Regions from separate parts of the Salinisphaera sp. RV14 genome, predicted to be linked through region 1. Evidence: riboswitches for the same ligand, from Rfam matches in the RefSeq annotation. Region 1 holds a riboswitch; the other holds the start of a gene.
What was found. Region 1 has a riboswitch for cobalamin ahead of ACS8Y6_RS08260 (TonB-dependent receptor domain-containing protein). Riboswitches for the same ligand answer to the same signal wherever they lie in the genome.
Positions count from the first base shown of each region.

Region 2: it holds a riboswitch for cobalamin, as region 1 does, so the genes downstream of both, ACS8Y6_RS16380 (CbtB domain-containing protein) here and ACS8Y6_RS08260 (TonB-dependent receptor domain-containing protein) in region 1, are expected to answer to the same signal.

Region 1 covers NZ_JBQDYF010000006.1:72,842-88,679, reverse strand. Annotated here, with positions in the region: gene ACS8Y6_RS08270 (cobyric acid synthase) at 1-972, opposite strand, end outside; gene cobO (cob(I)yrinic acid a,c-diamide adenosyltransferase) at 2,133-2,741, opposite strand; gene ACS8Y6_RS08260 (TonB-dependent receptor domain-containing protein) at 2,760-4,652, opposite strand; cobalamin riboswitch at 4,766-4,994, opposite strand; partial or broken gene ACS8Y6_RS08255 (homocysteine S-methyltransferase family protein) at 5,145-6,179, shown strand; gene ACS8Y6_RS08250 (GxxExxY protein) at 6,234-6,623, shown strand; partial or broken gene metH (methionine synthase) at 6,653-9,412, shown strand; gene ACS8Y6_RS08240 (hypothetical protein) at 9,642-9,800, opposite strand; gene ACS8Y6_RS08235 (chemotaxis protein CheW) at 9,903-11,372, opposite strand; gene ACS8Y6_RS08230 (methyl-accepting chemotaxis protein) at 11,372-13,114, opposite strand; gene ACS8Y6_RS08225 (hypothetical protein) at 13,429-13,800, opposite strand; gene ACS8Y6_RS08220 (MATE family efflux transporter) at 13,877-15,187, opposite strand; gene ACS8Y6_RS08215 (AI-2E family transporter) at 15,356-15,838, shown strand, end outside.
Region 2 covers NZ_JBQDYF010000023.1:37,371-53,208, reverse strand. Annotated here, with positions in the region: gene bluB (5,6-dimethylbenzimidazole synthase) at 1-340, opposite strand, end outside; gene ACS8Y6_RS16425 (hypothetical protein) at 599-1,870, shown strand; gene ACS8Y6_RS16420 (precorrin-8X methylmutase) at 1,907-2,560, shown strand; gene ACS8Y6_RS16415 (precorrin-2 C(20)-methyltransferase) at 2,557-3,288, shown strand; gene cobJ (precorrin-3B C(17)-methyltransferase) at 3,285-4,046, shown strand; gene ACS8Y6_RS16405 (cobalt-precorrin-6A reductase) at 4,031-4,783, opposite strand; gene cbiE (precorrin-6y C5,15-methyltransferase (decarboxylating) subunit CbiE) at 4,818-6,059, shown strand; gene cobM (precorrin-4 C(11)-methyltransferase) at 6,181-6,945, shown strand; gene ACS8Y6_RS16390 (cobalt-precorrin-5B (C(1))-methyltransferase) at 7,054-8,157, opposite strand; gene ACS8Y6_RS16385 (cobalamin biosynthesis protein) at 8,181-8,609, opposite strand; cobalamin riboswitch at 8,700-8,904, shown strand; gene ACS8Y6_RS16380 (CbtB domain-containing protein) at 8,952-9,146, shown strand; gene ACS8Y6_RS16375 (CbtA family protein) at 9,248-9,994, shown strand; gene ACS8Y6_RS16370 (AAA family ATPase) at 9,981-11,681, shown strand; gene ACS8Y6_RS16365 (cobyrinate a,c-diamide synthase) at 11,678-13,012, shown strand; gene cobW (cobalamin biosynthesis protein CobW) at 13,037-14,122, shown strand; gene cobN (cobaltochelatase subunit CobN) at 14,146-15,838, shown strand, end outside.

The DNA.
Region 1 (15,838 bases):
GCCGCCATAGCGCAGGTGGCGCTTGATGCGATCCGCCCAGCCGGCGTTGACCAGCCAGGCGCAGTCGGCACGGGTATTCTTGGAGCCGGCCAGCACGATCAGATCGGCCGGGCCCGGGGTATCGCCGGGGCCGACGAACTGCAGATCGACCCGCGGATGGGCGCGCAGGGCATCGAAATCGGTGTGGTTGCTGATTCGAGGGGTAACCGGCACCTGTACTACGAGCGCATCGGCGGCGGTCGTCTGCCCGGTATCGATCGCGTCCTCGGCGTCCAGATGCAGGCCCGTCAGGTAGGGCAAAACGCCGAACACCGGCTTGCCGGTACGCGCTTCCAGCCAATCCAGCCCCGGCTGCAGCAGACCGATATCGCCGCGAAAGCGATTGATCACGAAACCCGCGACGCGTTCGCGTTCGGACGGCGACAGCAACGCCAGCGTACCCACGATTTGGGCGAACACGCCGCCCTTGTCGATGTCGGCGACCAGAATCACCGGGCAATCCACGGCCTCGGCGAAGCCCATGTTGGCGATATCGCCTTCGCGCAGGTTGATCTCGGCCGGGCTGCCGGCGCCCTCGACCAGCACACGCGGGTAGGCAGCAGCCAGTCTCGCATGCGAGGCGCGCACCGCCGCCATCGCCTGTGGCTTGTAGCCGTGATAGCAGCCAGCATCCATCGTGCCGATGGCATGGCCGTGGATGATGACCTGGGCGCCGATGTCGCTGGCGGGCTTGAGCAGCACCGGGTTCATGTCGGTAGTGGCCGCCACGCGCGCGGCCTGTGCCTGCAGGTATTGCGAGCGGCCGATCTCGCCGCCATCGACCGTCACCGCGCTGTTGAGCGCCATGTTCTGCGGCTTGAACGGGACCACGGCCACGCCGCGCCGGGCATACGCCCGCGCCAGCCCGGCCACCAGCGTCGACTTGCCGGCGTCCGAGGTCGTGCCCTGGATCATCAGCGTCCTTGCTGTCATGGGTGGCCGTTCTTCACGTCATTCATCCCCGGATTTCACGGATTGCACAGATGGGTTGCAGACGGTTTTCGGTTTAAAGACAGCTCAAAATACTCGACTTCGTTGTTTGAGAACCTGTCCGCAGATCGACGCAGATGCACGCAGATCGGAAAGCAGATGATTCCGCCGACACAGATTAGCCGTGATGTCGATTGCAGCTCTTTACCTACGGACATATTCGAGGCTTCGTTCTTCAAGTCATTCATCCGCAGATTGCACGGATTTCACAGATTAACTGCAGGCGGCTTTCAGGCATGAGGATAGCTGAGAATATTCCGCTTCGTTCTTTGATAACCTGTCCGCAGATCGATGCAGATGCACGCCGATCAAAAAGCAGATGACTCCTCTGATGCCGTTAAATCGGCATCGATTGCAACCTCGCTGCCATGATCCAGGCGCTTCCATACGTTTCTTGAATCTGCGTAATCTGTGAAATCTGCGGATAACCGCCTTGTAAAAACCGTATTGAGATCTGCGTAGATCGACGTCGATCTGCGGACAGGTTTATCGAACAGCTCGCAACGCCAATTAATTCCGGGCGTTTTCCGCTTGCAGGCAGTCCAAAATATTCGGCTTCGTTCTTTGACAGTCTGTCCGCAGATCGACGCGGATGCACGCAGATCAAAAAGCAAATGACGCGTCCGATGCTGTTAAATCGGCATCGATTGCAACCTCGCTGCCATGATCCAGGCGCTTCCATACGTTTCTTGAATCTGCGTAATCTGTGAAATCTGCGGATAACTACCTTGTGAAAACCGTATTGAGATCCGCGTAGATCGGCGTCGATCTGCGGACAGGTTTATCGAACAGCTCGCAACACCAATTAATTCCGGGCGTTTTTCCGCTTGCAGACAGTCCAAAATATTCGGCTTTGTTCTTTGACAGCCTGTCCGCAGATCGATGCAGATGCACGCCGATCAAAAAGCAGATGACGGGTCCGATGCTGTTAAATCGGCATCGATTGCAACCTCGCTGCCATGATCTAGGCGCTTCCATACGTTTCTTGAATCTGCGTAATCTGTGAAATCTGCGGATAACCGCCTTGTAAAAACCGTATTGAGATCTGCGTAGATCGACGTCGATCTGCGGACAGATTCATCGAAAACCGAATCGAAGCGGGGTCAGTAATCCACCCCGGCACGGGCCTTGATGCCGGCCTTGAAGGCGTGCTTGACGTTGTCGACCTCGGACACCGTATCGGCCAGTTCGCGCAGGCCCGAGCCGCCGCCGCGGCCGGTGACGATCACTGACTGCTCGACCGGGCGGTTGGCGATGGCGTTCAGTACGCGCTCTTCGTCCAGGTACTTGTAGCCGAGCATATAGGTCAGTTCGTCGATGACGACCAGATCGTAGGCCGGGTCCTGCAACATCGGCTCGACCTGGGCCCAGGTGCGCTCGGCGGCTTCGATATCGCCCGAGCGATCCTGGGTGTTCCACGTGAATCCCGTGCCCATCTGGTAAAAATCCACCTGCGGGCAGTGATCGCGCAGATAGATCTCCTCGCCGGAGAGTTGCACGCCCTTGATGAACTGCACCACGCCGATCTTCTGGCCGTAGCCGAGTGCACGCATCACCATGCCGAAGGCCGAGGACGACTTGCCCTTGCCCTTGCCGGTAATGAACACGAACACGCCGCGCTCGATATCCGCGGCCTGGATGCCCGCGTCGACTTTTTCCTTGTGCTTCTGCATCGTCGCCTTGTGGCGGGCGTCGCTTTTCGATTCGCTCATGACATGGCCTTTGCTGGCTCAGATATGGCCCGGGCTATAGCTGACGGTGACATAAACCGCCCGCCCGGGTTGGTTGTAGAAGTCGATGGTCTGGTAATGACGATCGAACATGTTGGATAGCTTGGCCTGAACTTTCCACGCCTCGGTCACCCGCATTTCGCCTGTCAGACCGAACAGTGCGTAACCACCGAGCCTGTCGGTGTTGGCCGGACCGTTGTAGCGCGACCCGACCAGCTTGGCACTGGCGCCGGCGGCGAACCGCGCGAACAGATCGCGGTCGACGTGCAGCGAAGCCGAGTAGTTCGGGCGGCGTGCCAGATCGTTGCCGTGGTTCGGCCCGCGCCCGCGGTTCTCGGCGTCCAGCCAGTCGGCATTCGCGCCGATACGCCAGCGGCCGATATAGGCCGTCACCTCGCCCTCCACGCCGCGGATGCGCGCCGAACTCACGTTGCGTGGCGTGTAGTTGGCGTCCAGCGTGATCTCGTCGTTGATATCGGTCTGGTAGGCATGGATCGCCCAGTGGCCCCAGCCCGGCGTGGCCTTGAGGCCGATTTCGCCCGTGCGCGATTTCTCCGGCTTGAGATCCGGGTTGGACGCCGGCGGAAAACCCGGCGTGTCCGGATAGTAGAGATCGTTGAAAGTCGGTGCGTTAAAGGCGTTGCCGTAGGCGGCGGTCAGCGTATAGGTCTTGTTGACGTGATAGCCGTAGGTGATCGAGCCGGTGGCATGATTGCCATAGGCCTGGTTGTCGTCATCCCGGGCGGCCAGATCGATCTCGTGGGCGCCGAAGCGGCCCTGGTACTCGCCGAACACGCCGGTGTTGTCGCGCTTGTTCTGCTTGTAGTCGGCCGAACTGGTCACCGCGTCCCGGCGATAATCGATCCCGACGGTGGCACTCTGCTGTCTGGCGAGCGCGAAATCGTTCTGCCAGCTGACGCTATCGCGGCGCGTGTCGAAACGGCTGACATAATCGCCGTCGAAATAGTTTTTCGACCGATCGCGACTGCGCGACAGACGCAGCTTGGCATCCCAGAAATCGGTCAGCGGCGCATCCACGCCCAGGCCATAGACTGCCTGCACCGAATGCGACTGGTTGGTCGTAGGGCCATCGTATTCGACATGACCATCGGACCGAAGATAGTGACCGTTCACCGACCAGTCGTTGTCGAATGTATAACCGACGTTCGCCGAACCGTCCGCGCGGTGGTAGCCATCGCGGTCGGGCTGATTGGCGTAACAGCCGGCGCCCCCCTTGGGCGAGCTGAATGGCCGGCCGGTACAGGCATTGAAGCCGCCGGTATATTCGCCCGAGACGCTCAGGTTGTAGTACAGGCGTTTCGTCGCCCCCGAAACGCCGCCTTGGCCTTTCCAGGTGTCGTAGCTGCCGCCGGTGACCGAGAAATACGGCGTGGGCCCGCGGCCCTTGGCCCCCTTGCCGTCGCGGGTGAAGATCTGGATCACGCCGCCGACCGCATCGGCACCGTACAGCGACGAACGCGGCCCACGCACGATCTCGATGCGCTGAATCTGGGAGACCGGGAAATCCTGGATCGCGGCCTGGCCGTTGGTGGCCGAGCCCCAGCGCACACCGTCGACCAGCACCACCACCTGATTGGCATCGGTGCCGCGCAGGTGAATGGATGTGGCCTTGCCGGGTCCGCCGTTGTTGGCGATCGACAGACTCGGCGTATCGCCGAGCAGTTCGGCCAGACTCTGGGCCTGACTGCGCTCGATGTCGGCCCGGGTAATGACCGTGGTGGCGGCCAGCGTACTGTTCCGGGATTGCGGCGTGCGCGTGGCGGTCACCACCACCGGGTTCAAATCGGTGGTCGCGGCCGGCGGCGGCGACGCCCCCCAGGCAGACGATACCCCGAGCAGGGCCGCAAATGCGGGCCCGGTGCGAAACTGCATTGTCGTCGTCTCGATCGGCGGGCACGCCCGTCCGCGTGCCGAAGTCGCTGACCATCGCCGGGCAAGACGAACGGACCGCGCGCGAACACGCGCCGGCACCGATCGCGTGTGGCGACGATCCCCTGTGCCAGGCCGGTCTCCGGACTTGCAGTCAGACCCATGTCTGCGCGCGGCCTTCCCGAGGCGAGGTGTTCGCCTCAGTGGCTGGAATGCGCGACACCGTGGATTATCACACGGCGCTGCCTACCGTTGCGGGGGCAGTGTCGGCCTGGCGCTTGCGCGCGCACCGACTTCCCGTTTCACCGCATCCGTGGATGCGACACCTGTCACGTCGACGATGCTAGGCAGCCCCCGAGACGCCGTCAAGCCGGGCCTGGCGCCGGCAACGCGCCCGATCGGCCCGCGGCCCGCACGCGGCCAGAGCTCGTGGGTTTTTCGCTTATCCGGATAAGCGGATATACTACGACCCCTATTCGCGAGCTGCAGGGTGATATGAGCGATACGCGACACGCCATCGAACGCGTTCTGGCCGACCGGATTCTGGTGATCGACGGCGCCATGGGCACCATGATCCAGAATTACGGCCCGTCCGAGGCCGAATACCGCGGCGAGCGCTTCGCCGACTGGGCCTCCGATCTGCAGGGCAACAACGACCTGCTGACGCTGACCTATCCGGATCTGATCCGGGGCATCCACCGGCAGTATGCCGAGGCCGGGGCCCATATCATTACGACCAACACGTTCTCTTCGACCACGATCGCCCAGGCCGACTACCACATGGAAGACCTGGCGGTGGAGCTCAACGTCGAGGCCGCCAAACTCGCCCGCGAGGTAGTCGAGGAATTCCAGAGCGACGCGCAGCCGATGTACGTGGCCGGCGTGATCGGGCCGACCAATCGCACTGCCTCCATCTCGCCGGACGTCAACGATCCCGGCAAGCGCAACACCGATTTCGTCGAACTGGCCACCGCCTACGGCCAGGCCGCCGAGGCCCTGCTCGAAGGCGGCGTCGACATCATTCTGATGGAGACCATCTTCGACACCCTCAACGCCAAGGCGGCGATCTATGCCGTGCGCAGGCTCATGCGCGAGCGCGGTATCGACGTGCCGCTGATGATTTCCGGCACCATCACCGATGCCTCGGGTCGGACTCTGTCCGGTCAGACCACCGAGGCGTTCTACAACTCGGTGGCCCACGGCCGGCCGCTCACCATGGGGCTGAACTGCGCGCTTGGCCCGGACGCGCTGCGCCAGTACGTCGCCGAGCTGTCGCGCATCGCGCCCTGCTACACCCACGCCTATCCCAACGCCGGCCTGCCCAACGAATTCGGCGAATACGACCTGCAACCGGACGAAATGGCCGAGCACATCGGCGAATGGGCCGAATCGGGCCTGCTCAACATGGCCGGCGGCTGCTGCGGCTCGACCCCGGAGCATATCGGCGCCATCGCAAGCGCCGTGGCCGGCAAAGCCCCGCGCCGCCGGCCCGAGATCAAGCGGGCCATGCGCCTGTCCGGCCTGGAGCCATTCACCGCTTCGGCCTGAAGATATTTTTCCGCAGATCAACGCAGATCGACGCAGATGAAGAGCGAGGGGCAGGACGAGCAGACATATCCGATACTCGGGGCTGCATTCGAGGTCCATCGCTACTTGCGTAACGGTTTTCTGGAGAGCGTCTATCACGACGCCCTGGCGATCGAACTGACCGAGCGCGGCGTGCCGTACGTTCGCGAACCCTTGCTCGACGTTCAGTACAAGGGACGCCCGCTGCAAAGCCAGTTCCGGGCGGACTTCATCTGCTTTGAAAGCGTGATCCTGGAACTCAAGGCCCTATCCCGGCTAACGCCGCAACACGAGGCCCAGGTCATCAACTATCTGAAGACCACCGGCATCGAGCGCGGTCTGCTGCTGAACTTCGGCACGCCCGAATTACAGCACCGGCGACTGATCCGAAGTCATCGCCCGGGTTAACCATTCATCCTATCTGCGTTGATCTGCGTCGATCTGCGGACAAAACAGAGGTTTCAATGACGTCAGCAACCAACTTCATCAACATCGGCGAGCGCACGAATGTGACCGGCAGCAAGCGGTTCATGCGCCTGATCAAGGAAGAGGATTACGACACCGCGCTGGAGGTCGCCCGCGACCAGGTCGAAAACGGCGCCCAGGTGATCGACGTCAACATGGACGAGGGCATGCTCGACTCGGCCGCGGCCATGCGCAAGTTCCTCAACCTGATCGCCGGCGAGCCGGATATCGCCCGCGTGCCGATCATGATCGACTCCTCGAAGTGGGAGGTCATCGAAGCCGGGCTGCAGTGCATCCAGGGCAAGGGGATGGTCAATTCGATCTCGCTCAAGGAAGGCGAGGAGAAGTTTCTCGAACAGGCCCAGGCGTGTCTGGACTATGGCGCGGCCGTGGTGGTGATGGCCTTCGACGAGAACGGCCAGGCCGACACCGAGGATCGCAAGGTCGAGATCGCCCAGCGTGCGTACAAGATGTTGGTCGAGGAGCTCGACTTCCCGCCCGAGGACATCATCTTCGATCTCAACATCTTCGCCATTGCCACCGGCATCGAGGAACACAACAACTACGCCGTCGATTTCATCAATGCCACGAAACGGGTGCGCGAGTCCTGCCCCGGCTGCCATGTCTCGGGCGGGCTGTCGAACGTGTCGTTTTCGTTTCGCGGCAACGAGCGGGTGCGCCAGGCCATGCACTCGGTGTTTCTCTACCACGCCATTCCGGCGGGCCTGGACATGGCGATCGTCAACGCCGGCCAGCTCGAAATCTACGACAATATCCCCGAAGAGCTGCGCGAGGCCTGCGAGGACGTCGTCCTCAACCGCCGCGACGATGCCACCGAGCGCCTGCTGGATCTGGCCGAGCAGTACAAGGGTGGCGGCAAGAAAGCGGCATCCAAGGAGGATCTCGCCTGGCGCGAATGGGAGGTCACCAAACGCCTGGAACACGCCTTGGTGAAAGGCATCGACACCTATGCCGTCGAGGACACCGAGGAGGCCCGGCAGAACGCCGACAAGCCACTGGAGGTGATCGAAGGCCCGCTGATGGACGGCATGAACGTGGTCGGCGACCTGTTCGGCGCCGGCAAGATGTTCCTGCCACAGGTGGTGAAATCCGCCCGCGTGATGAAAAAGGCGGTGGCACATCTGATCCCCTACATCGAGGAGGAAAAAGCCCGATCCGGCGACGCCTCGAAAAACAACGGCACCATCATCATGGCGACCGTCAAGGGCGACGTGCACGACATCGGCAAGAACATCGTCGGCGTGGTACTCCAGTGCAACAACTTCGAGGTGATCGATCTCGGCGTGATGGTGCCGATGAACGACATCCTCGACGCCGCCGAAAAACACAACGCCGACGTCATCGGCCTGTCCGGCCTGATCACGCCGTCGCTGGACGAAATGGTGAATGTCGCGGCCGAAATGCAACGCCGCGGCATGACGACGCCGCTGCTGATCGGCGGCGCGACCACCTCGCGCGCCCACACCGCGGTCAAGATCGACCCCGCCTACGAGGGTGCGGTGATGTGGGTGAAGGACGCCTCCCGCTCGGTGCCGGTGGCCTCGCGCATGGTCGGCAAGGAATCGCGCGAGAAACTGGTCGCCGAGTTGAAGGAAGACTACGACAAGATGCGCGAGCGGCATGCCGCCAAGCGCCAGACCAAGTTCCTGTCACTCGATGCCGCACGCGCCAACCGCGTCCAACTCGACTGGTCGGCCTACACGCCGCCCGCCCCGAAACTCCCGGGCGAGACGAAATACGCCAAGCGCCAGCCGCTGCCGCATGCCAACGACACGACCGACGGCGCCCACGACGACGTATCGGGTCTGTATGAATTCGACGACTTCCCGATCGAGGAATTGATCGAATACATCGACTGGACGCCGTTCTTTCTGTCCTGGGAGATGAAGGGTCGCTACCCCGACATCCTCAACGATCCGAACAAGGGCAAGGAAGCGCGCAAACTGTTCGACGACGCCCAGGCCATGCTCCAGCAGATCGTCGACGAGAAGTGGCTGACCGCGCGCGGCGTGGTCGGGATTTTCCCCGCGCGTACCGCCGGGAACCTGGACGATATCGAAGTGCTGTCTGACGACCGCTCCGAAGTGGTCTCGGTGGTGCACCAGCTGCGCCAGCAGGCCGAGCATCGCCGTGGCGTGCCCAATCGCAGCCTGGCCGACTTCGTCGCCCCGCACGACGCCGGCGTCGACGACTGGATCGGCGGCTTCGCCGTCACCACCGGCCTTGGCTCATCGGCAAAGGTCGAACAGTTCAAGGCCCAGCACGACGATTACAACGCCATCCTGGTCGAGGCCCTGGCCGACCGGCTGGCCGAGGCCTTCGCCGAATGGATGCACCGCCACGTGCGCACCGAAATCTGGGGCTACCAGCCGGATGAGAATCTGGACAACGCCGAACTCATCGGCGAGAAATACGCCGGCATCCGCCCGGCGCCGGGCTATCCGGCCTGCCCCGAGCACACCGGCAAGGACACACTCTGGGAACTGCTGGACGTGGAAACCCACACCGGCATCACGCTCACCGAATCCCGCGCCATGTGGCCGGGCGCGGCCGTGTCCGGCTGGTATTTCGCGCATCCGGAATCGCGCTATTTCGTGGTCGGCCGCGTGGCCAGGGACCAGGTCCGCGACTATGCCGAGCGCAAGGGCTGGGACGTCGAGACCGCCGAGAAATGGCTGGGCCCGAATCTCGGCTACGAGCCCGAAGCCTGAGAGTGAGTTTCAAAACCCTTGTTTAAGGCCTTTATCCACAGATTACGCAGATTGCACAGATTGGAATAAAGAGAGCGGGCACCGGTGCGTATCCCGAATGCGGCGGCAACAACGGCAGGCATTGATGCCACGCACCGCGCGCCCTAATAATCTGCGAAATCCGTGTAATCTGCGGATAGTTCTCGAAAGCGAAGTCAATAGGCCGGCCATTCGCGGCGGGCTCGCGGATTCACGTAAAGCCTTCGTATGCGATGTTCGGGCCGACTCCGTGGCCGGTGAGCGCCTCAAATCCGCTATGCCGCCAAACGATAACCGCATCGGCGTTGATCTGCGGACTGTTTTTCTTCGCGAAAACGCAGCCCGAAAGCCTGGCGGCGCCTGCTGCCACGGCGTGTCCGTCTTCAAGTTTTCAAATGGACTCTTAGGGTTACCGGCCTGCCGCGCGGACGGCGGGCCGTCGTTCGGTGCGCGGCTTGACGAGCCGGCCCCGTCAGCCCGCGGCCTGCACGCGCGACGGCTCGGCCAGCAGCATGGCGGCCAGATCGCGCAGCCGCACCACCGACAGGAACTGCTGCTGCGCGCCGACGCCGACCCGGACCAGGCGTTTGCAGCCCACCAGACCGTCGCCGTCGGAGCGCGGCCCGGCGCGGTGCTCGTGATACGACGCTGCCGGCGCCTCGATATAGGCGATGGCCTCGACGCTGTCCACGACAAAACCGACCGCGCCGTCATCGGCGGTGACGATCAGCACCCGGCCGGCCTCGGCCGTCGTCGGGGTGCCGCGCCACAACAACGCCCGCAAATCGGCCAGCATGACCGTGCGTCCGCCGTGCACGAAGCGCGCCTGAAACGGCCCGCCCACCGGACAGGGCATGGTTTCCGACGGATAAGCAGTCACCGCATCGATATCTTCCACCGCGGCCGAGAGCTTGCCCGCCGCGGTGAAGTGCATGTAGGCAAAACGGGTCCAGGCTTCGCCGGCGCCTGCGGCATCGGCGCCGTTCACCGCCTTGGCGCGAACGGCCGTGCCCTGGGCGAGCGCCGCATACGCCGCGACCGCGTCGTTGGCCGCGAGCTGCGCATGATCGAGCAGCAACAACGGGCCCAGCGCTTCGTCCTCGAGGAGCGCGGCGACATGATTGTGGATGCGATCCGAGTCCGTGGCGGTCCGCCGCCGGGTTTCGTCGCAGGCAACAATGCCCAGCGCCTCGTCGACCGCCAGTGCCAGCCAGCCGCAACCGAGCTCGACCACGACCACCAGGCCCTCACTGCCGACCGAGCGGGGCCGGCCGACCAGGGCGGCCGGATCGAGCAGGGCCAGCCGCCGGCCCCGCCAGTCGACATGACCGACGTAGGCGCGGGCGCCGATGGCCGGTTCGATCACCGTGCCGCGGCGGGTGATTTCGTGCACCACCGACAGCGCCAGCGCCACGCGCAGCTCGCCGCAGCGCAGAGCAAGCGCCCGCACCTCACCGCCCGCCGCCCGGGCCGTCGCCGGCTCTCCGCTGCCAGCCGCGGCCCCCTGTTGAACCTGTAGCAGATTCTCAAGCGCGAATACGGCGTCCAGATCCAGCACATACACCGCCTCGCCGCCGTCGCGCGCGAACATGCGGGGCACCAGCCCCCCGTGCGACCGGGTCACACTGTGGCAGTCGGCGGCGGCGATCCCCAGCACTTGCCCGACCCCGTCGACGGCGAAGCCGAACACCTGGCCATCGCGGGCGACGATGGCCACCAGGCGCCGGGCCGGCGCCTGATCGCCGCCGAGGCCCAGCAGTTGCGCGAAATCGATGACCGGTACCGGCGCGCCGCGCAGCACGAAGCTCCCGAGCGACCAGGCCGGTGCCTGCGGCACTGGCGCCAACCGTTCCGGCAGCGGGACCACCTCCTGCAACGCATCGCTTTCCAACGCGACCTCGGTCCCCGCCAGAACGAGGGTGGCCAGACTCAGCGCACTCATTACGCGGCCGCCGACTGCGACTCGCGCCCGCCGCTGGCGCTATCGGTCAGGGCGCTGATGAGCTCCACCACGTGCTGCGCGGTCTCCAGCTGCGACTCCGTGGCGCCGGCGATGTCCTCGACCGCCTGGGTGGTCGAGACCACGCCTTCGCTGATCCGACCGAAGGCATCACGTGCCTTGTCGGCGACCTGCGCGCCGCTGTCGATGCGGCGCTGCGACTCGGCAATAAGGCGATTGATCTGGCGTGTTGCATCGGCCGATTTCTCCGCCAGCTTGCGCACTTCGTCGGCCACCACCGAAAACCCCAGCCCGTGCTCGCCGGCCCGCGCGGCCTCGATTGCCGCGTTAAAAGCCAGCAGGTTGGTCTGCGAGGCGATCTCGCCGATCACGCCGACGATTTCGGCGATGTCCTCCGAGGACTTGCGAATCGCCTGCATCGCCTCGGTCGAGTCGCCAATCGCCCGGCTGCCGCTTTCCGCCTCGCCGCGGGTGGTTTGTGCCTGGCCCCGGGCATCGCGGGTATTGTCGACCACGGAACGGATGCTGCGATCCAGCTGGCGGATGGCGGCCGCCATGGCATCGGCCTGCTCGCCGATATGCGCCTCGCGCTCGACTTCCGGGGTGATATCGGTGGCGAACTTCACCACCTTGTACGGCTTGCCGTCGGCATCCAGCACCGGGTTGTAGGAGCCCTGGATCCAGACCTTCTGCCCGTGGCGGCCGATCCGCAGGAAGCGGTCGGTAAAGAACTCGCCGCCGCCGAGCGCATTCCAGAAATCGCGATAGGCGGCGCTGGTGACAAACGCGGGATCGCACAGCAAACGATGATGCTGACCGATCAACTCGTCCCGGCGATAGCCCATCAACGCCAGAAAATTGTCGTTGGCGGCCAGAATACTGCCGGACAGGTCGAACTCCACCACCGACTGCGAGCGCTCGATGGCATTGACCTTGCCCTGGAACTCGATGTTGCGGGCGCGGGATTCGGTGACGTCGGTGGCGAACTTGACCACCTTGTAGGGCTGCCCGTCGGCATCGAGAACCGGATTGTAGCTGGCCTGAATCCAGACTTCGTTCCCATCCCGGCCCACGCGCCGGAACTCGTCGACCATGAACTCGCCGGCCTTCAGCCGGGCCCAGAACTCGGCATAGGCGTCACTGCGCGCATAATCCGGCTCACAGAACATGCGGTGATGGCGACCGACGACTTCATCGAGCGAATAGCCCATCGCGGCGAGAAAATGCGCGTTGGCGGTCAACACCACGCCCTCGAGATCGAACTCGGCAATCGCCTGCGACCGATCGATGGCCTCGAGCTTGCTCTCGAATTCGGCGTTGCGCAGCTTATCCGCCGTGATGTCGGTCGCGAACTTGATCACTTTCTGCACACGCCCGTCGGCGCCGAGAATCGGGTTGTAGGTGGCACGCAGCCATACCGATCGCCCGTCCCGGGCCAGGCGCCTGTATTCGTTGCTGTCGTACTGGCCTTTCTGGCCGAGCTTGCGCCAGAACTCGGCGTACCGATGATCGGCAGCATCCTCGGGAGTGCAGAACAGGCGGTGATGCTCGCCCACCACTGCCTCGCGCTCATAGCCCATCAAATTCAGGAAATTCGTATTGGCGTCCAGAATCCGGCCATCGGGGGCGAATTCGATGATGGCCAGCGACCGATCCAGGGCATCGAGCACATCGGCACGGTGATTGTTTTCAACCTCTTCCGGGTTAGCGGGGCTAGGCGACATGATCTGGCTCCTGAAACGGGTGCTTTTTGGGCCGCACCCGCAAGTTATTGCTACCGCCGTATAACGGCGGGAGCGTTTCTTGCTTAATAGTTGATGACAATATTATTGCGACTTTCAGACTCGGCACCGAGCGTCGGGCCTGGGGCCGCACCGGGCGCATCGACCGTGCACACGCCGCGAACGGCGACGCCGCAAAAACAATCCGGGATCTACCGAGTTTCAAGAGTGCGGAAAAGACGGGGCGGCGAGCGCACAAGCCGGTCGGTTCCGGCGCCGGGCGCACATCGGTGGTCAGCGCATCGCCGCGTGACGTGCTAGTGGTGGTTCGGCGACAGCGTGATGACGTGTTTTGCCGGCGTATTCGCCGAGCCGGCGAACGGCAGGTCGAACAGGCCACCGATCTCGCCCGCGATCACGATCGTCACCAGCAGCGCCACGATGGGTACGAGAGTCGCCAGCACCAGCTCGCGCCAGGTGAGCGCGCTGTTGCCGGTCGCACGCCGCGCGAGCACATGCACGATGTAGAGCAGATTACCGGCCAGCGACAGCCCGACCGTCACCCAGAAATCCAGCGGCGGACTGACGCTGTAGGCCAGCGAACAGGCGACCAGCGCCGCCGCCATGCCGACCAGGCCGGCCCCCTCGCAGATCCAGTCGATGAGGTTCAATTGACGTGTCGTGGACATGGCGTGGTCAGGTCAAGCCGCCAAATGGCGGCGCCATGATAGCGCGGGGCGTCCGCAGGACCGAACGGGGCACGCGTCAGGTTCCGCCGACCGCCCACGCGCCGGAGTGCGTCCGCCACACCGTCGCGACCAGCCTGGCGAGCAGGAATACGGTCAGCCCGGTCCAGATGCCGAACAGCCCCCAGCCGAAGACATAGGACAGCCATATCAACGGCAGGAAGCCGAGCAGTGCCGCGCCCAGCGTGGTGGTCCGCAGGAAAGCCGTATCGCCGGCCCCGAGCAGCACGCCGTCGAGTGCGAACACGACCCCGGCCACGGGTTGCTGGACCACGAACAGCCACCAGGCATAGGGAATCTGGGCCAGCACGGCGGTATCGCTGGTAAACACATGCGGCAGCACCGGGTAGGCCGCTGCAAACACGCCGCCCAGCACAATACCCAGCGCCAGCGAATAGCCGGTGATGCGCCAGGCCACGCGCTGGGCGTCGGCGGTGCGATCGCCGCCCAGCGCCGCCCCGATCAGGGCCTGGGCGGCAATCGCCAGCGAGTCCAGGATCAACGACAGGAACGACCACAGCTCGTAGACGATCTGGTGCGCACCGGCGGCCGCGGCGGAGTGGCGCGCCGCCACCGCCGCCGCGGACAGAAAACAGATCTGGAACGAGGCGCTGCGCAGAATCAGGTCGCGGCCCAGCACCATCTGGGCGCGCATGACCGCCAGGCCCGGCCGGTGCATCGCGCGCTCGCGCAGCAATGCCATCACGAACAGCACGGCAGCAATGGTCTGGGCGAGCACGTTGGCGATCGCCGAACCCGCCAGGCCGAGGCCGACCGGATAGACCAGGATCGGGCAGGCGATGCCGGAGGCGATATTGGCCGCGAGCACGTAGCGCAGTGGCCGCACCGTATCCTGCACACCGCGCATCCAGCCATTGCCAGCCAGCGTGATCAGGATCGCCGGCGCGCCGAACAGCGCAATGCGCAGCCATTCGGCCGCGGCATTGGCGATCGGCGCCCGGCCGGCCAACAGCCAGGCCAGGTCGCGGGCAAAGATCTCGCCGAGTACAAACACCAGTACGCCCACCGCGATCGCCAGCCAGGTCGCCTGGCCACCCTCGGCCACGGCGTCGGCGCGCCGCCCGGCACCATAGAGCCGGGATGTCCGCGCCGTGGTGCCGTAGGACAAAAACGTCAACTGGCTGGTCAAGACGCTCAGCAGGGTGCCGCCGAGCGCGAGACCGGCCAGCGGCACCGCGCCGAGATGGCCCACCACGGCGGTGTCGACCAGCACGTAGAGCGGCTCGGCCGCCAGCACGCCGAGCGCAGGCAGGGCGAGGGCGAGGATGCGGCGCAGCGTGACATCGATATCGGCGTTCGGTTGAGCCATGACGAACAGCGCGTCGAAGCAGCCGTGCAGTGTGCCACAGCCGGTTCGTGACGCCGCCTCGGCAGTTGCCCGGATATCCCGGACGTGGCCGCCGGGCGATGATAGTCTGATAATCCGATGATGCGAGTGGCTGCTGGCATGGCCGACAACACGACGGAAGCGACCGCGATGAGCCGTTCGCGGCGCGAGGCCAGGGATCTGCGCGATTTCTGGCGCCGCTGCCTGATCGTGGCGGCGACCGCCATCGGCAGCATCGCCCTGCTCTGGTTCCTGTGGACGGTCGGCCACGCCGTGTTGCTGATTTTTTCGGCGTTTCTGGTCGCCGTCGCGCTCGACACCCTGGCGCGCATGGTGTCGAAAGTCACCGGGCTGGCCCGCCATCCGGCGGTGATCGCGGTGCTTACCATCATTGCGCTGCTGGCCGGGGCGGCCACCACGCTCGGCACCATGAACGTCGCCTCGCAGGCGCCGCGGCTGCAGAACCAGATCGCGCAGTCGATCGATGCGCTTCAGGCCAAGCTGCAGCATTATCAGATCGCGGCGCATCTGTTCGGTCAATCGCACAGCAGCGCCAGCGGCTCCAGCTCGGGCAATTCACTGGGCGAGCAGCTCACCAGTGAGCTATCGAGCGCGCTGTCGGTGACCATCACC
Region 2 (15,838 bases), on a different contig from region 1:
CGTCGGTCAGCGCCACGACGAGTAACTCGCCGCATTGGTCGATGCCCTCGACCTTCAGGCGCATGAATTCGTCCCGCCGCTCGCCCAGTGCATCGGCCGTGCGTTCGCGCTCGATCTCGACATCGGCGCGGATCGCGGCACGCAGGTCGCGGTCGATCACCCGGATGAACCGCCAGGGCTGCATGTAGCCGACGCTGGGCGCGCAGTGGGCCGCGGCCAGGATACGCTGCAATACGTCCGGGTGGACCGCGTCGCGCCGGAAATGCCGCATGTCCCGGCGTTCGGCGATGACGCGGTAAACCGTGTCGAGTTCGGCGGCGTCGTAACGATGTGCTCGCATGCACGCATTCCCGATGCGGGGCAAAGGCGTATCCTAAAGCCTGTCGCGGTTGGGTACGAGTCGCGCCCGGGGTGGGTTCTGCCGTGTATGCACGGGCGCGGCCGGGGCGCTGTCGGCTTGAATTACCGGGCCGGCTTTGCAAGCCTTCGCCGCATTCCGTTTTCGACGCGAGACGATCCGCTGAGTATTCATCGACACGCTGCCACCGACGGCCCGTACCCGTGGATTCGCGGCTGGTGCCCGACCGACAGGCGCCCGATGGCCACCGCCGATGGTCATCTCCTGCGTCTGCGCCCGCCGGATTCGGCGCTTGATGCCCGCATGCTCCGGGCCCTGGCCCGGATCGCCGACTGCGTTGCCGATGGCGGCGTGCGGGTGACCCGTCGCGCCAAGATCGAGCTGCGTGGGGTGACGGCGATCCGGGATGCGATGGCGAGGCTGGATTCGGCTGATTTGCGCGAGGCCCGGCGCGACGCAGGGGTGCCCGATACGATCATCTCGGCGGCAAGCGATATCGACGACAATGCCGAGGGCGATGCGATCACACTGGCCCGCGGTTTGCGTGCCGCGATGCGCCAAAGTGACGTCACGGCGGCCTTGGCCGACAAATTCGCCCTTGTCGTCGACGGCGGCGGACGTGCCCACCTGGGGTCGATTGATGCGGACATCCGGCTGGACGCGCTTGCCGGCCGGCCCGGCGTCTGGCGGCTTGCGGTGGCGGGCGACAGCGTGAGCGCGACGCCGCTGGCCTGCCTGGCGGCATGCGATGTGCCGGCGGCGGTGACGGGACTCATGACACAGGTCGTGGCCGGCAACCCGCCGCCGGACCGCGGGCTGCGATTACGCGGGCTGGACCCGGCCCGTATCGCCCGGGCCGCCGCGCAGCTGTCGGTTTCGCTGACCGCCGCGGCTTCGGGCGCGATCACGCCGCGCATCGAATATCCGCTGGAAAGACGGCGCGGTGCGAACTGGCAGTCGTTCGCTTTCCCGTTCGGGCGGATCGAATCCCGGACGCTGGGTGAATTGGCGCGCCTTGCCCGTACGCACGGCCCGATCCGGCTGTTCCCGGATCGCAGCCTTGTTGTGGCTGCCGGTGGTGAGGCGCTGCGCGAACGGCTTCGCCGCCTGGGCGCTATCGTCTCCAGCGCCGATCCCCATGCATCGATTGAAGCCTGTGTCGGCCAGCGCGGCTGTGCGCACGGTTCGACCGACACGCGGGCGCACGCCTTGCTATGCTCGCACGCCATGCCGAACCTGCGGGCCGCGGCGAGCGGCACGGCCGTGCATGTGTCCGGCTGTTCTAAGGGGTGTGCGCGCCGCCGGCCGGCGGCGGTCACGCTGGTCGGCCGCGGTGGCCGGTACGACGTGGTATTCGCCGGCGGGCCGGCGGCGATACCAAGCTGGACCGGGCTGGCGCCGGCCGAGGTGGTGCAGCGCCTGGCAGCGCTGGACCGGGCCTTTGTCGAACAGGGCCGTTCCGGCGAGAGCGCCGAGGCATTCGTCGCCCGCCATGGGCCGGCCGCCGTCTGATCCGGCGCGCGTCGTGTCATCACAGCAACGAGGTGTATGAATCCGGTGAGCGATTCCAGTCAGGATTACGACTATATCCGCGACGGTCGGGCGATTTACGAAAAATCGTTTGCCATCATCCGCGCCGAGGCGGATCTGTCGGGCGTGCCGTCGGATCTGGTCGATGTGGCGATTCGCATGATGCACGCCTGCGGCCAGACCGATCTGGTGGCCGATCTGCGTTATTCGCGGCATGTCGCGCGGGCAGCGCGGGCCGCGCTGATTGCCGGCGCGCCGATTCTCTGCGACAGCGAAATGGTCGCCCATGGGGTGACACGACGCCGGCTGCCGGCGGAAAACGACGTCGTCTGCACGCTGCGCGATCCGGCAACGCCCGGGATCGCCGCAGGTATCGGCAATACCCGAAGCGCCGCCGCACTCGAGCTCTGGCGCGCGCGGCTGGACGGCGCCGTGGTCGTGATCGGCAATGCACCCACGGCGTTGTTCCACCTGCTGGAGATGGTCGCCAGCGGCGCGCCACGGCCGGCCGCGGTGCTCGGCCTGCCGGTCGGCTTCGTCGGCGCGATCGAGAGCAAGCAGGCGCTCGCGGCCCAGACGTTCGGCCTGGACTTTCTCACGCTGCGCGGCCGGCGCGGCGGCAGCGCCATGGCCGCGGCCGCGGTTAACGCTTTCGCCAGCGAAGCGCTATGAGCGCAGGCGTTCTTTACGGGGTCGGCACCGGCCCGGGCGACCCGGAGTTGATGACGGTCAAGGCCACGCGGGCGATCGCGGATGCGTCGGTGGTGGCGTACTTCTGCAAGCGGGCGGGTCGCGGCAATGCGCTTGCGACCGCCGAACCGTATCTGGACCCGGCGCAGACGCGGCTGCCCATGGCCTATCCGGTGACCACCGAGCTGCCGCATGGCTCGGCCGAATACCGCGAGCGTATCGAGCGTTTTTTCGACGACTCGGCCGCCGCGGTGGCGAGTCATCTGGATGCGGGGCGCTCGGTGGCCGTGCTGTCCGAGGGCGATCCGTTCTTCTACGGCTCGTTCATGCATCTGTTCATCCGCCTGCGCGAGCGCTACGCCCCGGTGGTCATTCCCGGGGTGCCGGCCATGCTGGCCGGGGCCTCGCAGTTGCCGCGCCCGATCGCCATGCGCGACGATGTGCTGGCGGTCGTGCCCGGTACGCTGCCGGACGATCAGCTGACCGCGGCGCTGGGCATGGCCCAGGCCGTGGTGGTGATGAAGGTCGGCCGCAATCTGCCGCGTATTCGGGCGGCCCTGGCGGCGGCCGGACGTGGCGAGGCCGCCTGGTATGTCGAACGCGCCAGCATGGGCGGGCGCCAGCGCGTCATGCCGCTGGCTGAGGCCCCTGAGGGGCCGGCGCCGTATTTCTCGATGGTGTTGTTGCCCGGCCCGGGCGTGCGGGTATGAGCGCGGGCGGCTGGCTGGCGGTGGTCGGCGTCGGGCCGGGCGATCCGGACTGGATCACGCCGGAAACGTCGGCAATTCTCGAAGCCGCGACCGATCTGGTGGGTTATGCCGGCTATGTCGAGCGCGTGGCCGGGTGCGGCCAGGCCCGGCATGTCTCGGACAATCGCGAAGAACTGGCGCGGGCCCGACATGCGCTGGACCTGGCGGCCAACGGTGCCCGCGTTGCGGTGATCTCCGGCGGCGATCCCGGGATCTTCGCCATGGCCGCCGCGGTATGGGAAGCACTCGAAGGCGCCGATCACCCCCGTTGGCAGGCCGTCGATGTCCGCATCGCACCGGCGGTCTCCGCCATCCAGGCGGTCGCCGCCCGGGCCGGGGCGCCGCTCGGTAACGATTTCTGCGTGATCTCGCTATCGGACAACCTCAAGCCGTGGGACCGGATCGAAAAACGCATCGACCGCGCCGCTGATGCCGACTTCGCGCTGGCGTTCTACAACCCGATTTCCAGGGCGCGGCCCTGGCAGCTGGGGGCGGCGATGGCGATCATCCGCCGCTATCGCGACCCGGCCACGCCGGTGGTCCTCGGTCGGGCGGTGGGCCGGGTCGACGAATCGTTGCATATCACCGATCTAGCGTGTTTTTCGCCAGCCCGGGCGGACATGAGCACGCTCGTCATCGTCGGTGCCTCGACCACGCGGGTGTTCGCGCAGGGTGGCGCCACGCGCGTCTACACCCCGCGTTACTATCCGCGCGCCTGATGCAGTTCGGGCAAGGCAGCGATCAGGGCCTCGGCCGAGCCGAAATGCCGCTGTGGCGCCGACAGCGCCGGGCGCGCGATCATCACGACCGGAAGGCCGAGCCGGCGCGCCGCATCGAGCTTGGCCGCGGTGGCCCGCGCGCCGCTGTTCTTGGTCACCAGGACATCGACATCGTGCATGCGAAACAGGGCGATTTCGTCGGCCACCGCAAAAGGCGGTCGGGCACGAATCAGTGTCCAGCTGCCGAACGCCGGGGCCGGCTCGGGCGCTTCGATGCTGCGCACGATCCAGTGCTTGCCGGCGACGTCCGCGAAGGGCGCCAGGCTGCGCGCGCCCACGCTCAGAAACACACGGGGCCCGAACTCGGCCAAGCGCCGGGCGGCGGCAGGCGCGTCGGCGGCGTCATGCCAATCGTCGCCCGGCCCGGCCTGCCAGGCCGGACGCTCGATACGCCAGAGCGGGATGCCCAGGGCAGCGCTGGCGGCCACCGCATTCGCCGACATGGTCGCGGCGAAGGGATGGGTGGCGTCGATGACGCCGTCGATGGCTTCGGCGGCCAGATAACGCGACAGCCCGTGGACCCCGCCGAAGCCGCCGCGGCGTACCGGCAGGGCGAAACGCGCAGGCGCCGTGGTCGCGCCGGCCAGCGACAGGGTGGCCTCGACGTCCGGGAACGCGGCCAGGGACGCCGCGAGTTCGCGGGCTTCGGCGGTGCCGCCGAGCAGCAGCAGTTTCATGGATCGGTCGTGGTCCGACGCAAACGGACGGGCAATGTGCCGAGATACTGACGCATCTGTCCAGGCCTGGCTATCGATCGTGGGCCTCGGCGAAGACGGCTGGCCAGGGCTCGAGCCGGCGGCTCGCGCGGCGGTCGCGCGTGCGGCGCATGTGATCGGCGGCCGGCGTCATCTGGCGATGCTGCCGCCGATTGCGGGCCAGACCCGCGAAACCTGGCCGTCGCCGCTGCTGGATGCGATCGACGGCATTCGTGCCCGGCGCGGCACGCCGGTGGCCGTACTGGCCACGGGGGATCCATTCTGGTTCGGCGTGGGGGCCACGCTGGCCCGCTCGGTGGCGCCGAGCGAGATGCGCGCCTTTCCCAGACCCTCGGCGTTTTCCCTGGCGGCGGCCCGGCTGGGGTGGGCGCTCCAGGATGTGTATTGCCTGTCGGTCCATGGCCGGGATCTGGCCGCGATACGGCCGTACCTGGACAATGGCACGCGCCTCATCCTTTTGAGCTGGGACGGTCGCACCCCCGCGGCGGTCGCGCGGCTGTTGCGGGAGACCGGATTCGAGCCGTCACGGTTGACAGTGCTCGAACATCTCGGCGGTGCCGGGGCGCGCTGCCTGAGCGATAGGGCGGCCGACTGGGCGCATGCGGATATCGCGGCCCTGAACGTAGTGGCCGTGGATTGTGTCGCCGGTGCCCGGGCGCAGCCGATCCCGCGGGTTGCCGGGCGGCCGGAGGCGCTGTTCGAGCACGACGGCCAGATCAGCAAGGCCGAGGTCCGGGCCGTGGTGCTGGCGCTGCTCGCCCCGGGCCGGGGCGAAACACTCTGGGATATCGGCGCCGGTTCCGGCGCGGTCGGCATCGAGTGGATGCTGGCCGACCCGGCCAATCGGACGATCGCGCTCGAGGCGCGGGCCGAACGGGCCGAACGGGTACGGCGCAATGCCGAGCGGCTCGGCGTGCCGGCGCTGGAATGCATACACGGCAGTGCACCGCAGGCGCTGGCGGGCCTGCCCACGCCCGATGCGATTTTCATCGGCGGCGGGCTGACCCACGCAGGCCTGGTCGAACGCTGTCTGGCATCGCTGGCCGCGGGACAACAGGCCCGACTGGTGGCCACGAGCGTGACCGTCGAAGGCGATGCGGTGCTTGCCGCGGCCATGCAACGCCATGGCGGGACGTTGCGCCGGATCGGCATCGAGCGTGCCGAGCCGCTGGGTCGCTTCCATGGCTGGGCGCCGGCGCGGCCGGTGACGATCGGCTGCTGGACCCGGGCCCGTTGAGGTCTCGTGCGAACGCCGCGTTGGCGAGCGCAGATTTCGTCCCGCCGGGCGCGCGTGGCGTCGCGGCGTGCCACGCCCAGGAGCCGCAGGAAAACCCGGCAGGCCCGAAGGAGACCAAACCATGACCGTGCATTTCATCGGCGCCGGCCCCGGCGCGCCCGACCTGCTCACGCTACGCGCCGTCGACCGGCTGGGGCGCTGCGATCTGTGTCTGTATGCCGGATCCCTGATCCCGGCCGCGGTACTGGATCATCTCAAGCCCGGTGCCGATGCGATCAATACCGTCGGCATGAGCCTGGACGACATGATCACCCGCATGATCGATGCCACCGATGCCGGCTACGATATCGCGCGCCTGCATTCCGGCGATCTGGCCATTTACAGCGCCCTGGCCGAACAGCTGCGTCGGCTGAGCGAGGCCGGCATCGACTACACGCTCACTCCCGGTGTGCCGGCTTTCGCGGCCGCGGCCGCCGCGCTCGGCCAGGAGCTGACCGTGCCCGAAGTCGGCCAGTCCCTGATCATCACCCGCACCCAGGGGCGGGCCTCGAACATGCCCGCCCGCGAGACGCTGGAAACATTCGCGGTCAGCGGCACGACCCTGGCGATTCATCTGTCGCTGCAGGTCATCGCCGAGGTGGTCGAACGCCTGCTGCCGTCGTATGGCGCGGACTGCCCGGCCGCGATCGTGCAACGGGCGTCCTGGGCCGAACAACGGATCGTCCGCGCGCCGCTGGCCGACCTGGTCGCCGCCGCCGATACGCTGGCAGCCAAGCGCAACGCCATCATCTTCGTCGGGCCGGTTCTGGGGGCGACCGACTTCAACGAAAGCAAGCTCTACGACCCGACCCATGCCAGCCGTTATCGCTGGGCGAGTGAGGACTGACCCCGGACCGGGGCGTCGTGTTCCGCAGGGCGATAGGGTCCGCCGCACCGACGCCGATGGTTTGATGCCTGTCCGCCGGCGGGCGGGACCATGCGTTCATCGAAGTTGCTAGCGGTCGTCGAGACGGCCGTAACGGGCGAGAACCCGGCCGGGCTTGTCGATCACCCAGAGTTCCAGTCGCGTTTGCGGCGGCAGGTAATGGCCGGCTTTCTGCCAGGCGCGCCGGGCGATGCGGGCGGCGAGATCGATGCCCGCATCGCGGGCGAGCCCGTGCGCCGCAAGACTGGTGTTCGCGGTGCGGATCGCCTGCTGCGTGGCGGCATCAGCCTCCGCGGCCAGACCGGCCAGAAATTCGAAATCCACGCCGCCGCGCCGGCTGTGCAGATCGAGCCGGCCGGCGGCGAGCTTGCTGAACTTGCCGAAGCCGCCGACCAGCGTAAGCCGGGCCACCGGGTAGCGTTTCAGGTATTTCACGACCGCGCCCACGAAATCGCCCATTTCGATGATCGCCATATCGGGCAGGTCATAGGCTGCGCGGACCACGGCTTCGCTGGTCGAGCCGGTGGCCGCGGCCAGATGGGTCAGGCCGTTGGCGCGGGCCACGTCGATCCCCTGATGGATGGAGGCGATATAGGCGGCACAGGAAAACGGCCGCACGATGCCGGTCGTGCCCAGGATCGACAGCCCGCCGATGATACCGAGCCGGCCATTCATGGTTTTTTCCGCGATGCGCTCGCCGTCGTCGACGCCGACAATCACGCGAAAGCCGCCCGCGTAGCCCGCATCGGCGGCGACGCGGGCGAGGTGGTCGGCGATCATGCGGCGCGGCACCGGGTTGATGGCCGGTTCGCCCACCGCCAGGGCCAGACCGCTGCGTGTGACCGTGCCCACGCCGGCGCCGGCTTCGAACCGTATGCCCGGCGCGGCGGTCAATTCGAGCTGTACCCAGACGCGGGCGCCGTGGGTGGCATCCGGATCGTCGCCAGCGTCCTTGATCAGCCCCGCCTCGGCCAGGCGGGCCGGCGCGATCACGCGGCTGTCGGCGACCGGCAATACGGCTTCGCGCCCCCGCGGCAGCCGCAGATGCACGCGCTCCAGTACCGTGTCGAACAACAGTCGATGGGCGGCGGCGACCGCGGCCGCGGTCGCGGTGGCGCCCGTGGTCCAGCCGGTGCGTAACGTGCCGCCGTGTTCGCTGCTTTCCTCGCGCATAAACGCTTGTTACGACGCGTCGGCTAGCGGGATGGCACGGCAGCGGTTTCGCGAACCGCAATCGCGACCGTGGCCGCAGCGCTTTGGCGACGCGTCACCGCGAGCCGGGGGGTGGCCCCGGTGTGGCCTGCGGCGGCCGAGGCCAGGGCCGCGGCTTCCGCAATCCCGCCGACCCCGTACCGCGCCTGGATCCGTGGCGAATGCTGCGACAGCCGGTCGTTGAAGGCCGCCAGGCGCCGGGCCGGCAAGGCGTGCAGCACGAGCCCGAGTGTTTCGGCCAGGTCCTGCAGGCCCGGTTCCGATACGCGCAGATCGAGGCAGGCAAGGGCGTGCAGCGCCCGCATCTCGATACCGGCTTCGCCGCAGCTCGCCGCGAGCAATGCCGCCAGCTCACCGGCGCGGCAATCGCGCCGGAGGCCCAGCCCCGCAAACCACAGCCGGTTGCCATGCATGCTGGTCACTCCGTTTCATCGGCCATTCAGCCGCCGAGCATAACCGAGAGTCTTCCCGGTCGAGCCATTTGACCGCCTCGACCCCCCAACCTAGACTCCAGGTTACAGGGTGCCTGCCTCGCCGCAGGATAATCGGGAAAGCGGTGCGCGCTTCGTGCGCAAGGCCGCTGCTGCCCCCGCAACGGTAGGCGATACAGTCCATATCGAGCCACTGCGCGTTTCGCGCGGGAAGGCATGGACGGGTCGGGATACGACCTTCGCGAGTCCGGAGACCGGCCCTGGGTGCGAGGTTCGTCGCTTGCCACGCGCCGAACCCGGTGATTTCAACGTACGGGTGTGTACATGCAAACCAGCCAGACTTCCGCCGCCGGCCACAACCCGGCCTTGCCGGCGTCCCGTGTCAGCCAGGCCGTCCAGCTTGCCGGGGCGACACTGATCGGCCTGTTCGTCGTCTACGGCGTGGGTTTTTCCCACATCATGCCGGTGCATAACGCGGCCCACGACGCCCGTCACTCGGCGTCCTTTCCCTGCCACTGATCGTCACGTGACACTGCCTCGCCGCCTCGCCGCGGCGATAACGACCGTGTTCGAGCATTCTGGCGATCCGCCGGGACGCGGATCGCATACCGGGAGAGCGCATGCTGTTTCGACGATTGATTTTTCTGTCCGTGGCCATCGGCCTGGCGGTCGGGGCGCTGCTGGGTATCGGCGAGCAATTCACCACCGCGCCGCTGATCGCCCAGGCCGAGCACTACGAGCAGCCCGCACATCACCACGCGGCGGGCGCGCATTCCGCCGATGAAGTGCACGCCTGGGCGCCGGCCGACGGGGCGCCGCGGATGCTGTTCACCATCGCGGCCGATATCGGCGTCGCCATGGGCTTCGCGCTGCTGTTGATGGTGGCGATGAGCGTCGCGACGCTTGCGCGCGGCACGCCGCTGGGGCCTGCGCCCGGCGCGCTCTGGGGCCTGTCCGGGTTCGCGGCGGTGTTCGTGGCCCCGGCGCTCGGGCTGTCGCCCGAAGTGCCGGGCACGCTCGCCGCGGCACTCACCGATCGCCAACTCTGGTGGGCCGCTACGGTGGCCGTGGTGATCGTCGCGTTGGCGATGGCCGTATTCGCGCCGGGCTGGAAGAAGCTGCCGGCCCTGGTCTTGATGCCGCTGCCGTATCTGTTCGGCGCGCCCGAGCCGGCCGGCTCGGCCTATGCCGGCCATGGCCCGGCGGCGACGGCCGCGCTCGAACAGATCCACCAGCAATTCATCTGGGCCAGCGGCGCGACCAATCTCGTGCTCTGGCTGGTGCTGGGCACGGCCTGTGGTTGGGCGATGCGGCGCCGGATCGGGGCCGCCGGGTCACCGCAGGGTATGGCGCATGTCGCACGTTGATTTCCCGTTCGCGGCCGTCGTCGGCCAGGATCGGCTCAAGACTGCGCTGATCCTGGTCGCGATCGAGCCGGCGCTGGCGGGCGTGCTCGTCTCTGGTCCGCGTGGTGCGGCCAAGTCCACGCTGGCGCGCGGCCTGGCGGCGATCGATGTGCGCGCGGCCGGGCGCTTCGTCACGCTGCCGCTGGGGGCGACCGAGGAACAGGTGATCGGCAGCCTTGATCTGCAGCGCGCGCTCGGCGCCGGCGAGGTGGCCTATCGTCCCGGCGTGATCGGCCGCGCCCACGGCGGCTATCTGTATATCGACGAGGTCAACCTGCTCGCCGATCCGCTGGTCGATGTGCTGCTCGATGTGGCCGCCTCCAAGATCAACCGCATCGAGCGCGACGGCATCAGCCGCGAACATGCGGCCGAGTTCGTCCTGATCGGCACCATGAATCCGGACGAAGGCGAGCTGCGTCCGCAGTTCGCTGACCGCTTCGGTCTGTGTGTGGAACTCGAACCGCGCTATCGCGCGGACGAACGCCGGGCAATCGTCGACCAGCGGCTGGCCTACGAGCAGGACCCGGCCGACTTTGCCGCGAGTTGGGCCGATGCCCAGGCCCGACTCGCCGCGCAGGTCGAGGCGGCCCGGACGCGGTTATCGAATGTGATCTGCCCGGAGGCCAGCAAGACGGCGATCGCCGAGCGCTGTGTGGCGGCCGATGTCGAGGGGGTGCGCGCGGATCTGCACTGGCGCCAGGCGGCCCGCGCGCACGCCGCCTGGCAGGGCCGGAATGCCGTCAGCGAAGCGGATATCGAGGCCGTCGCCGAGTTCGTGCTCTGTCATCGGCGCCATTCGGAGTCGGCGGGCGGCGAGCCGGATTCGGGGCCGCCCCGGACGGGCGGCAGCGATTCCGGCAATGCAGCCGATGGCGAACAGGGCGGCGACAGCGCCTGGGGCGGCCTGCCGCCGCGCCATGTCGGCCGAGCGTCCGCCCGGCGCCTCGAGGACGCGCCGGCGACCGCCGGATTCGCCGATCCGGCCCGCTCGCGTTCGCCCCGACCGGTGCGCGGCGCGCCAGCCCCGGCCCGGCCGGCGTCATCGCGGGCGTTGGCCGGCGCCCCCGGCCGGGCCATCAACTGGCCGCGCACGCTGGCCCGGCGGGCGCTGGGCGAGGGCGACACGGCGCCGGCGCGCCGCCCGGGCCGCCCGGCGCGCGCGTGCCTCAATTGCGTACTGCTGGATACCTCGGCTTCGACGCTCGGGGCCGACGAACAATCGACGGCCCGTGCTGCGGTCGCCGGGCTGGCCGAACGCGCGCGCCGCCAGCGCGAGCGTCTGGCGGTTCTGGTTTTCGGCGGCGATCGGATCGATTGGCTGGTGCCGCCCGGGCGCGCGCCGCGGGCGATCGAAACCCGGCTGGCGGCGATCCCGGCGGGTGGCGGCACGCCCCTGGCGCGGGCCGTTGCCAAGGCCGGGCGGCGCCTGCGGACGCTGGCCCGGCGCGAGCCGGGGCTCGAGTTTCGCAGCTATATCTTCACCGACGGGCGTACTCGCGAGGCGATCGAAGCCCGGGCCTGGCCCGGCGAACTGACCGTGATCGATACCGAGCGCGCCCGGGTGCCGCTGGGCCGTGCCGGTACGCTGGCCGCCCGGCTCGGCGGCCGGCACGTGAAACTGGCCGATTTTCTGGCGGGCCCGGCATGAGCGCCGCCGGCGCGACACGCAGCTGTCCGGCGTTGTGCATCGCGGCGCCGGCCTCGGGCCAGGGCAAGACCACGATCACGGCCGGCCTGGCGCGGGCAGCCCGCCGGCGCGGGCAGCGTGTGGCGGTGTTCAAGACCGGGCCGGATTATCTCGACCCGGCCATTCTGGCCGCCGCGGCCGGGGCGCCGGTCGAGCCGCTCGACCTCTGGATGGCCGGGCCGGATTACTGTGCCCAGCGATTGTATGAAGCCGCCGGCGAAGCCGATCTGATTCTGGTCGAAGGCGCGATGGGGCTCTACGACGGCACCCCCTCGAGTGCCGATTTCGCCGCCGCCTTCGGCCTGCCGGTGGCCCTCGTACTCGATTGCAAGGGCATGGCCCAGACCGCGGGCGCGCTGGTGGCGGGGCTGCAGCAGGCGCGCGCCGATCTGGCCTTCGCCGGGCTGGTGGCCAACGGCGTGGGCAGTACACGGCATGCGGCGCTCGTGGCCGAGGCGCTGCCCGCCACGACCGCGCTGCTGGCCCGCCTGCCGCGCGATACGGCCATGGCCTTGCCGCATCGCCATCTCGGTCTGGTCTCGCCGGCCGAGCAGGGCGAGACGATCGATACGGCGCTCGAGGCGGTCGCCGATCATATCGACGGCAGCGATCTGCTCGCAGCCGCGCAGCCGGTGGCGTTCGAGGCGCGGCCGGCGGCCGTGCCCGGGCCGTGGCTGGCGGATAAGACAATCGGCATCGCCCGCGATGCCGCCTTCAGCTTTGCCTATGCCTCGAACGAACGATTGCTGACGGCGATGGGGGCGCGGCTGACTTATTTCTCGCCGCTGACCGACCGGGCACTGCCGGCGGTCGATGCGCTCTGGCTGCCGGGCGGCTATCCGGAGCTGCATGCCGCCGAACTGGCCGCGAATACGGCCATGCACGCGGCCCTGAGGGCGTTTCACGCCCGCGGCAAGCCAATGCTCGCCGAATGCGGCGGCATGCTCTATGTCCAGGAATCGCTGACCGAACTGGATGGCCGCCGCCATCGCATGGTCGGGCTGATCGCCGGCGCCGGGCGCATGCGGAACAAGGGGGGCTGCCAGGGCATGCAGACCGCGCCGCTGCCCGAAGGCGAGATTCGTGCCCATGCCCATCATCGCTCGATCACCGAGGGTGGCGCCCAACCCCTGGCCCATGGCCGGCGGCAGCGCCATCCCGCGCCCGGCGAGGCGATCGTGCGTGATCGCGGGCTGACCGCGACCTATCTGCATCTGTTCTTCGGCTCGAACCCGGCGGCGATTGCCCGCCTGTTCGGGGCCGAACCGGACGCCACGACTTCGGCGTCCTGATTCACGATTCATCGGAGCTCGCTCATGCAACTCGACAAGATCCATGCCACCGTCGTCACCGGTTTCCTCGGCAGCGGCAAGACCACGCTGCTGTCGAACCTGATCAGGAACGCGACCGACAAGCGCATCGCGGTGATCGTCAACGAATTCGGTGAAATGGATATCGATGCCGAGCTGCTGCGCGGCTGTCCGCTGGCCTGCGACGGCGAGGACGAAGCCGAGGACGGCATCTTCGAGCTGGCCAACGGCTGTATCTGTTGCACGGTCGAGGAAGAGTTCGTGCCGGTGATGAAAAAGCTCATCGAAAAGCGCGACTCGATCGACCATATCGTGATCGAGACCTCCGGCCTGGCCCTGCCCAAGCCATTGGTCCAGGCCTTCAACTGGCCGGAGATCAAGCAGCATTGCACCGTCGATTCGGTGATCGCCGTGCTCGACGGCCCAGCGATCGCGGCCGGCACCTGGGCGGCCGACCCGCAGGCGGTCGCGACCGCGCGTCTGGCCGATACATCGCTGGATCATGATCCGACGCTGGAAGAACTGCTCGACGATCAGCTCGCCGCCGCCGATCTGGTGATCGTGAGCAAGGCCGACCAACTGGACGACCACAGGCGGGGTGCGGTGCGCGCGTGGTTGACCGCGCGCCTGCCGCGACAGGTCAAGGCCCTGTTCATCGAAAACGGCGAAGCCGATCCGGAGCTGCTGACCGGGCTGGATTCGGCCACCGAGGATCGGATCGAGGCGATCGCCACCCATCACGATGCCCACCATGCAGCCGGCGAAGACCACGCCCATGCCCACGACCATTTCGACGCCATGGTCGTGGCCCTCGGCGCGGTCGATAGCCAGCGATTGATCGCCGGCATGCAGCAGCTGATCGGCGAACAGACCATCTATCGCGCCAAGGGCTTCGCGGCGGTCGGCGACAAGCCGATGCGCCAGGTCGTCCAGGCGGTCGGCGAGCGCATCGCGCATTATTTCGATCGCCTCTGGGAGGCCGGCGAGACGCGGGCCACGCGGCTGGTATTCATCGGCCACGATCTGGACCGGGCGCGGATCCGCGAGGTCCTGAGCGCGGCCGAAATCGATGCGGCGGCGACGCCGGCATAGCGGCCCGCTGAGCGCTTCGGCCTGTGCATCTGCTCGCAGCCCAGCCGGGCGGCTTCAGCGACGACGAAGGGATCGTCGATCTCGATCAGTCGCCGGGCGATGTCGTGATCATGGCGGCCGCCGACGGCGTACTGGGCCTGCTGGCCGAAGCCGCCGAGCGTGCCCCGGCCGATAGCCCGAGCCTGCGGCTGGCCAATTGGCGCCACCTGGCCAAGCCGGCGGCGCTGGACCTGTACCGGCACAAGACGCTCGACCGGGCCCGGGTCGTAATCGTGGCCCTGACCGGCGGGCGGTCCTACTGGCCCTACGGCGTCGAGCAGCTCGTCGAATGGGCCGCCGAGGCGCCCGATCGCGAGCTGGTCCTGGTACCCGGTGAGGATGTGCACGACGACGATCTGTTCTCGGCCTCGACCGTCGCCCATGCCCGGGCGCATCGCATCTGGCGCTATCTGCGCGAGGGCGGGGCGGCCAATGCCGATGCGCTGCTGCGCTATGTCGCCGCGGCATTCTTCGACCGGGCATACGACTGGCAGGAGCCGGTGGCTCTGGCCCGGACCGCGGTCTATCACCCCGAGCGCAGCCCGGCGGGATTGGCGGACTGGCAGGGCACCTGGCCTACAGGCTCCGACCGGCCGGTCGCCGTGGTGCTGCTGTATCGCAGCCATCTGCAGAACGGCAACATGGCGGTGTTCGACGGGCTGCTGGATGTGTTGGTGGAGTACGGGCTCAACCCGCTGCCGATCGCCGTGGCCTCGCTCAAGGAAGACGCCTGTCTGGCCGAAGTCGACGCCCTGATTGCGGCGGCGAATGCCCGCGTGGTGCTCAATACCACCGGTTTTGCCCTGCGCGCCGCCACCAATGCTGCGGCCGCTTCCGAGCCGGGCACGGGCCGGGCGATGTTCGCCCGCGATATTCCCGTCTTGCAGCTGGTGCTGGCGAGCACGACCGAAGCCGTCTGGCAGGAAACCAATGCAGGGCTGCGCGGGCGCGATCTGGCGATGTATGTGGTGCTGCCGGAACTCGACGGGCGGATCGTCACCCGGGCGATCGGCTTCAAGAGCCGGGCCTTTCGCAGCGATATCTGCCAGATCGATGTCGTGCGTCATGAGCTGATGCCCGAACGGGCGGCCTTCGTGGCCGAATTCGCCCGCCGATGGGCGCTGCTGCAGAGCCGGCCGAATGCGGATAAACGGGTTGCGCTGGTGCTGGCCAACAACCCGGGCAGCGACGGGCGGATCGGCAACGGGGTCGGCCTGGACACACCGGCGGCCACGCTCAACCTGCTGCGCGCCCTGCGGCGCGCGGGTTATGTCACCGGCGAACTGCCGGCCGATACCGACGCCCTCATGCAGGCGCTGCGTGCCGCGTTGTCGAACGACGTCAGCGCCAATGGCTTCAAGCCGACCTGGCAGAGCCTGGATATCGCGGTCTATGAACGCTGGTTTGCCAGGCTGCCGGATACGGCCCAGGCTGCGGTGCGTGCCCGCTGGGGCGAGCCGAGCGCCGATCCGCGTTATCGCGACGGGCGGATCGAGGTCGCCGGCCTGCGTTTCGGCCATGTTTTCGTCGGGCCGCAGCCGCCGCGGGGCTTCGATATCGACCTCGCGGCCAGTTATCACGATCCGGATCTGGCGCCGCCGCACGGTTATCTGGCGTTCTATGCCTGGCTGCGCGAGGTCTATGCCATCGATGCCCTCGTGCATGTCGGCAAGCACG